Linked DNA regions of Tistrella bauzanensis. The protein of the gene in region 2 interacts with the protein of the main gene of each other region in a pairwise test. Links are inferred from orthologs where the notes say so. Each region holds a gene or a part of one and is shown on either strand. Other genes may lie near its edges. The genes, in order: ndk and IEW15_RS03830.

Region 1 (3,212 bases), on a different replicon or contig from region 2:
TCTCGGTGGGTGCCGCCGAACGCGGCACCCTGCTGCCACGCGCCGATGTCGGCGCCGGTGACGTGGTCATCGGCATGGCGTCGTCCGGCGTGCATTCGAACGGCTATTCCCTGGTCCGCAAGCTGGTCGCCGATGGCGGCTTCGACTATGCGGCCCCGGCACCGTTCGAGACCACGGCCACGAGCCTGGGCGAGGCGCTGCTGACGCCGACCCGGATCTATGTGAAGGCGCTGATGCCGGAAATCCGCGCCGGCCGCGTGAAGGCCCTGGCCCACATCACCGGCGGCGGCCTGCTTGAAAACATTCCGCGCGTGCTGCCGGATGGCGTCGGCGCCGATCTGGACGCCGCCGCCTGGACCCTGCCGCCGGTCTTCGGCTGGCTGGCCGCGACCGGTGGTCTGACCGGCCATGAACTGGCCCGCACCTTCAACTGCGGCATCGGCATGATCGTGGTGGTCGCGGCCGCCGATGCCGATGCGGTGATCGCCGGGCTGGCCGCCGCGGGCGAGACCGCTGGCGTCATCGGGCGGCTGGCACCGCGCGCCACGGGCGACGCCCTGGTCGTGATCGATCATATGGAGACCGCATGGCCAAGCGTGACGTCGCCGTCCTGATTTCAGGATCGGGCAGCAATCTTCAGGCATTGATCGACGCGGTCGCGGCCGACCCCGACCACCCTGCCCGCATCCGGCTGGTGATCTCGAACCGGCCGGGCGTCAAGGGGCTGGATCGGGCGGCGGCAGCCGGCATCGAGGCGATCGTCATCGAGCACAAGCACTTCCACGACCGCGCCGGCTTCGACGCGGCGCTCGACGAGGCGCTGCGCGCCCGTGGCATCCAGCTTGTCTGCCTTGCAGGCTTCATGCGCATCCTGACCGCGCCCTTCGTCGAGGCCTGGACCGGCCGGATGCTCAACATCCATCCCTCGCTCCTGCCCGCCTTCAAGGGGGCCCATGCGATCGATGACGCGCTGGCCGCCGGTGTGCGGGTCACCGGCGTGACGGTCCATTATGTCGTGCCGGAAATGGATGCCGGGCCGATCGTCATTCAGGCGGCGGTACCGGTTCAGCCGAATGACGATGCGGCCAGCCTGGCGCGCCGCATCCATACCGCCGAGCACCGCATCTATCCGGCGGCGCTGCGCTGGGCGGCAGCCGGCCATGTCAGCCTTGGCGATGACGGCCGCACCCGGTATTCAGGCCCCGCTGTGGCGGTGAACGCGGTGCTGATCTCGCCGCCGGCGATCGGCTGACACGGCGCCCCGCCACCACAGAACAAACCCACCATGGAACGAACCCGCGACAGACCAAAGAAAACGGGCCGTCCGGGATGATACCGGACGGCCCGTCTTCATATCGGCGCTGAAACCGGCGCGAGGCCGATCAGCCGACGATTTCGGTCTGGGCGAAGAAATAGGCGATCTCGTTGGCGGCGTTCTCGGCCGAATCCGAACCGTGCACCGAATTCGCCTCGATCGACTCGGCGAAATCCTTGCGGATGGTGCCCTCGGCGGCATTGGCCGGGTTGGTGGCGCCCATGATCTCGCGGTTGGCGGCAACCGCGTTGTCGCCTTCCAGCACCTGCACGACCACCGGACCCGAGATCATGAAGCTGACCAGATCGTTGAAGAAGGGGCGCTCGGCATGCACGGCATAGAAGCCCTCGGCCTGCGCCTTGGTCAGTTGCAGGCGCTTCTGCGCCACGATGCGCAGACCGCGGCCCTCGAAGCGGGCGTTGATCTGGCCGGTCAGGTTGCGGCGGGTGGCGTCGGGCTTGATGATCGACAGGGTGCGCTCGGTGGCCATTGTCTCGAACTCGTTTCTACGATGCAGGAGGAAACGGCGCGGCCGATCGATGACGGGCGGGCTGCGCCGACGGGTCTCCGCGGTTCCTCCCCGTCACACTCGTTCGGGGCCTGGGCCCGTTCGGAGCCGCCGGGGATTGAAAAGCCGCGATCGAGCGGGCTTATAACGGTTTCCCGGCCGCGCGGCAACCACCGCTCCGTGACGCCCCTGTCGCAATGCAATATGAGGCCTCTGCAGGCTCGTGACAGAGGCTCTCCGTCATGCTATGTGATCGCGCATGCTGCACATCAATGATCTCGTCTATCGCATCGAGGGTCGCCCGCTGTTCGAGGGTGCGACACTTGCCATCTCCGAAGGCCAGAAGCTTGGTCTTGTCGGCCCGAACGGTGCTGGCAAATCGACGCTGCTGCGCCTGATCCGTGGCGAGATCAGTCCGGATGCCGGATCGATCGTGCTGCGCCCCGGCGCCCGCATGGCATCGGTCGCCCAGGAGGCGCCCGGCGGCGCCGACAGCGCGGTCGAGCATGTTCTGGGCGCGCTGCCGGAACGGTCGGAGCTGCTGGCCAGGCTGGTCGTCGCCGAAGAGGCGCATGACGGCATGGCGCAGGCGGAGATCCATGCGCGTCTGGCGGAAATCGGCGCCCATGCCGAGCCGTCGCGGGCCGCCCGCATCCTGTCGGGGCTGGGCTTCAACGAGGCCATGCAGGCCGCGGCCTGCTCCAGCTTCTCAGGCGGCTGGCGGATGCGGATCGCGCTGGCCCGGACCTTGTTCGCCAATGCCGATGTGCTGCTGCTGGACGAACCCACCAACCATCTGGATCTCGAAGCCACGATGTGGCTGGAGAGCCATCTGGCGACCTATCCCGGCACGCTGATCGTGGTCAGCCATGATCGCGATCTGCTGAACGCCGTCACCGATCGCATCGCCCATGTCGATGGCGGCAAGCTGGTGGCGTATCGCGGCAATTTCGACCAGTTCCTGCGCCAGCGGGCGGAACGCCGCGAGCATGCCGCCAAGGCGGTCGTGCGGGTGGAGGCGGAGCGCAAGAAGCTGCAGGCCTTCATCGACCGCTTCCGCGCCAAAGCGACCAAGGCCGCCCAGGCCCAGAGCCGGGTGAAGGCGCTGGAGCGGCTGGGATCGGCCGATGCACCGCCGCGCGCCTATGAGGTGGCGTTCTCGTTTCCCTCACCGGAAACACTGGCACCGCCGCTGCTCGCGATCGACGATGTGACATTGGGCTATGGCGACGCGCCGCCGGTGCTGCGCGGGATCAATCTGCGCATCGATCAGGACGACCGCATCGCCCTGCTGGGCGCCAACGGCAACGGCAAGTCGACACTGATGAAGCTGCTGGCCGGGCGGCTGGAGCCCCGCCACGGACGCATGGTGCGGCCGTCAAAGCTGCG
Region 2 (3,233 bases):
CTGCGCGGCCTTGCGGTGCATGATGTTCTTGAATTGTGAATGACCAGCCATCTGCCGTTCAAACCTCGTCAGCCCGGCGTCCGGAACGCGGTGAGACCCGAAACGCGGTGATGCACATGGCGCCCCCGACGCACCGCAGCCCGCAAGGGGCGACGCCAGGGGCGCTTCCGACGGCTTCGATAGCAGGAATTCGCGCCGGATGCACCCCTTCAGACGACCCGGTCATGCGGCGATGCCCCCGCGTCGCGCCAGCTTGGCCGCCCCACCCGGATCAGCCCCCTCGCCCGGATCAGCCGACGGCGTCGGCGGCCGCACCCGTCAGATGCAGGTTCATCAGGCTCTCGGGCATCGGCTCCGCCCCCGGCCAGGCCGGGCTCAACCGCCCACCCACCCTGAGCGGGCTGATCGAACGGGCAAGGCCGGTCGCGTCGTCGGTTTCGATCAGCGAGCCGCAGATCGTGGCCGGACCGTTGGCGGGCAGCAGCTTCTGGCCACGCATCTTGCGGGTGAACCGGTCCAGCGAGGCCGCCTTGTCCATGCCGATGACGCTGTCATAATCGCCGCACATGCCGGCATCGCACTGAAAGGCGGTGCCGCCCGGCAGAACCTGATGATCGGCGGTCGGCACATGGGTGTGGGTGCCGATGACCGCGGTCACCTGCCCGTCCAGATAATGACCATAGGCCATCTTCTCGCTGGTCGCCTCGCCATGCAGGTCGACGAAAATCGCCGACACGATACCGCCCAGCGGATAATCGCGCAGCACGGGCGCCAGGGCCCGGAACGGATCATCGAGCGTTTCCATGAACAGGCTGCACATCACATTCGCCACCACCACCCGGCGGCCATCGGGCAGGGTCGCCATGGTGGCGCCGCGCCCCGGCGTGCCGGGCGGGAAATTCAGCGGCCGCAACAGGCGCTGGTCCTGGTCGACCCAGCCCTGGATCTCGCGCTGGTCCCAGACGTGGTTGCCGGTGGTGAGGATATCGACGCCGGCGGCATAGAAGCTTTCGCAGATCTTGGGCGTGATGCCGAAGCCCGAGGCCGCGTTCTCCCCGTTGACGATCAGCAGATCGACGCCGAGTGCCGCCCTGATGGTCGTGGCATGATCGATCACCGCCTGCCGGCCGGTCCGCCCGACCACATCGCCAAGAAAGAGTATCCGCACCGTTCAGCCTTTCCGTGTGTTGAGCTTGTCGTCATGTTTCACGTTCGTCGCGGCGCCCGATGCGCCGCTCAGGACCGGTCGGGCCGCATCAGTCCCCGATCGGTCAGTACCAGATCCAGCGGCCGGTCGAACATGCCCCGGGGCACCGCATCGACGACCTGTTCGGCAAAGGCCACGCCCACGGTGACCGGCGGCAGCCCCGCCGCTTCGGCACGCGCGATGGTGCGGTCGTAAAAGCCGCCCCCCTGCCCCAGCCTGTGCCCGCCCCGATCCACCGCCACCAGCGGCATCAGCAGCAGATCCGGCATCACCGTCGGGCCCGCGGCCGGGATCGGGATCCCGAAGGCACCGATGGTCAGGGCCATCTCCGGCCGCCAGGCGCGGAAGTCGAGCGGCATGTCGGGCGCGTTCACGACCGGCAACGCCATGGCGGCACCCAGCCGGCCGGCCAAAGCCCGCATCAGTGGCAGCACGTCGATCTCGCCGCCTGCCGCGACATAACCCGCCACGATGCGCGGCCGGGCGGATTGGGACCGGGCGGGCACGATGTCCGCCAGGGCATCGGCCAGGGTGCCGGCCTGTGCCGCAAGCGCGCTGGCTGCCTCAAATCCCCGTGCGGCCGAAGCCTCGCGCCGCACCCGGCGCAATTCCCGGCGCAAGACGCCTTTCAGGGCGGCAAGTGCCACATCCGGATCGGGGGCAATCGGCTGCGTCAGATCGTGGCTCCGCAAAAGCAATTCGCCCCGGCTGCGGGTCCGCAACCAGGGTCGATCAGGGTCGTCAATCGGGCGGACGGGGAACCGGCACTTTCGTTGGCGGTTAAAAATCCACATGGACCCGCTTGAGCAGGTGGGCGCCGTTTCCTCCGTCGTTTGGTCCGGGCAGAACCGGTCCGGACTAGCCGGCCGGTGCCCTGTCCGCTCGACGGAGAGGGACAGCTCCCTCATGTAGATGGTATCGGTCCCTGGGATTTAGGTTGCCTGACGTGAAGGCCAGATCCCGTCCTGACCTTCATTTAGAGTTTCTCAAGCCGGGTTGCAATAGCCTCGATGCGTCCGGCGAAATCGTCGAGCGCGCGGGCCAGCGTCGCATCGACCTCGGCGGCCGAGCGATCGGCGCTGCGGCGCATCTTGTCGACCTCGATCCGCGCCCGGTACAGGCCCTGCTCCGACTCGTTCGCCTGATCGGCCAGCAGCAGGGCCGCCATCAGCATCACACGCGCATCAACCGCGACCGGCCGGTCGCCGGTGACCTGGCGGACCTTGTCTTCAAGCTTGTGGGCCAGCGCCCGGACACTGTCTTCCTGGCCCTCGCCGCAGGCCAGCGTGAACGCCCGGCCCAGAATGCGTACCTCGACTTCGGCCATCGCGCCTGTGTCTCCGATCCGGTTGAGGTCAGCGGTCATCGAGCGCACGACCAATTGCGTTGATCGCCCTATCGATCTCCTGCCCGGCCATGTGGCCGCGGGCATCGGCCCGGCCGCGGGCGTCCTGCGCCGCGGCCAGGGCCTGCTGCAATGCCGACCGCTCGGCCGCCAGCGTCTCGATTTCGGCCCGCAAAGCCTCGATCTGCGCACCGGCAGCGCCGGCCGCCGCCGTCTCACCGGCATGACGCGCCTGGGTGACGCGTTCCGATGCCTTGCGGCTTGCGGCATCGAGGCGGGCGAGCGCGCTCGACAGACGCTGCCATGCCAATTCCATATTCGCCATCGGTCCGGCCACCATCGACTTTGGGAAGGATATACAAAGATACAGATATCTGCGGTAAACAGACGCACGCAAATGACAACATGGTGTCGCACGGCTGGTTGCGGAACCGGCGAACATGATCGGCCGGTATCGACGGGCCAAGATAGGAACTGCCACCGCTCGCCGTCAATGACCCGCGATCGGCCTGTGGTCGGGGAATGGCGGCCCTGCATGCCCGGGTGGAACGACGGCACCCACGGCACGGAGCCTTGCGGAAATAGGCGGTTGACGGGGCGGTGACGGCCCGCCATCTTTGCGCCGCACGGCGCTTGTTTCAGGCAGTTGACGGATCGTCGGCGGCGGACCGGCAGCGAGCG

The links.
Region 1: the proteins of IEW15_RS03830 (region 2) and ndk interact in binary tests that used the Escherichia coli proteins (3 or more experiments, as listed by UniProt). The link is inferred for Tistrella bauzanensis from one-to-one orthologs.

Annotation. Positions count from the first base shown.
Region 1 is NZ_BMDZ01000076.1:6,113-9,324, reverse strand. Bases 95-2,990 are described here. They hold ndk (nucleoside-diphosphate kinase), read right to left. Parts: upstream 1,806-2,990; coding sequence 1,383-1,805; downstream 95-1,382. Other genes in these bases: IEW15_RS21735 (ABC-F family ATP-binding cassette domain-containing protein), read left to right, coding at 2,083-2,990; purN (phosphoribosylglycinamide formyltransferase), read left to right, coding at 587-1,252; purM (phosphoribosylformylglycinamidine cyclo-ligase), read left to right, coding at 95-614. In the rest of the region: more of purM, read left to right, coding at 1-94; more of IEW15_RS21735, read left to right, coding at 2,991-3,212. UniProt on the Escherichia coli protein: Major role in the synthesis of nucleoside triphosphates other than ATP. The ATP gamma phosphate is transferred to the NDP beta phosphate via a ping-pong mechanism, using a phosphorylated active-site intermediate.
Region 2 is NZ_BMDZ01000005.1:70,264-73,496, forward strand. What follows is about bases 69-2,985. They hold IEW15_RS03830 (5-formyltetrahydrofolate cyclo-ligase), read right to left. Parts: upstream 1,900-2,985; coding sequence 1,237-1,899; downstream 69-1,236. Other genes in these bases: IEW15_RS03825 (TIGR00282 family metallophosphoesterase), read right to left, coding at 290-1,168; IEW15_RS03840 (cell division protein ZapA), read right to left, coding at 2,184-2,534; IEW15_RS03845 (hypothetical protein), read right to left, coding at 2,563-2,877. Also shown: IEW15_RS03820 (YebC/PmpR family DNA-binding transcriptional regulator), read right to left, coding at 1-51. UniProt on the Escherichia coli protein: Involved in the removal of 5-formyltetrahydrofolate.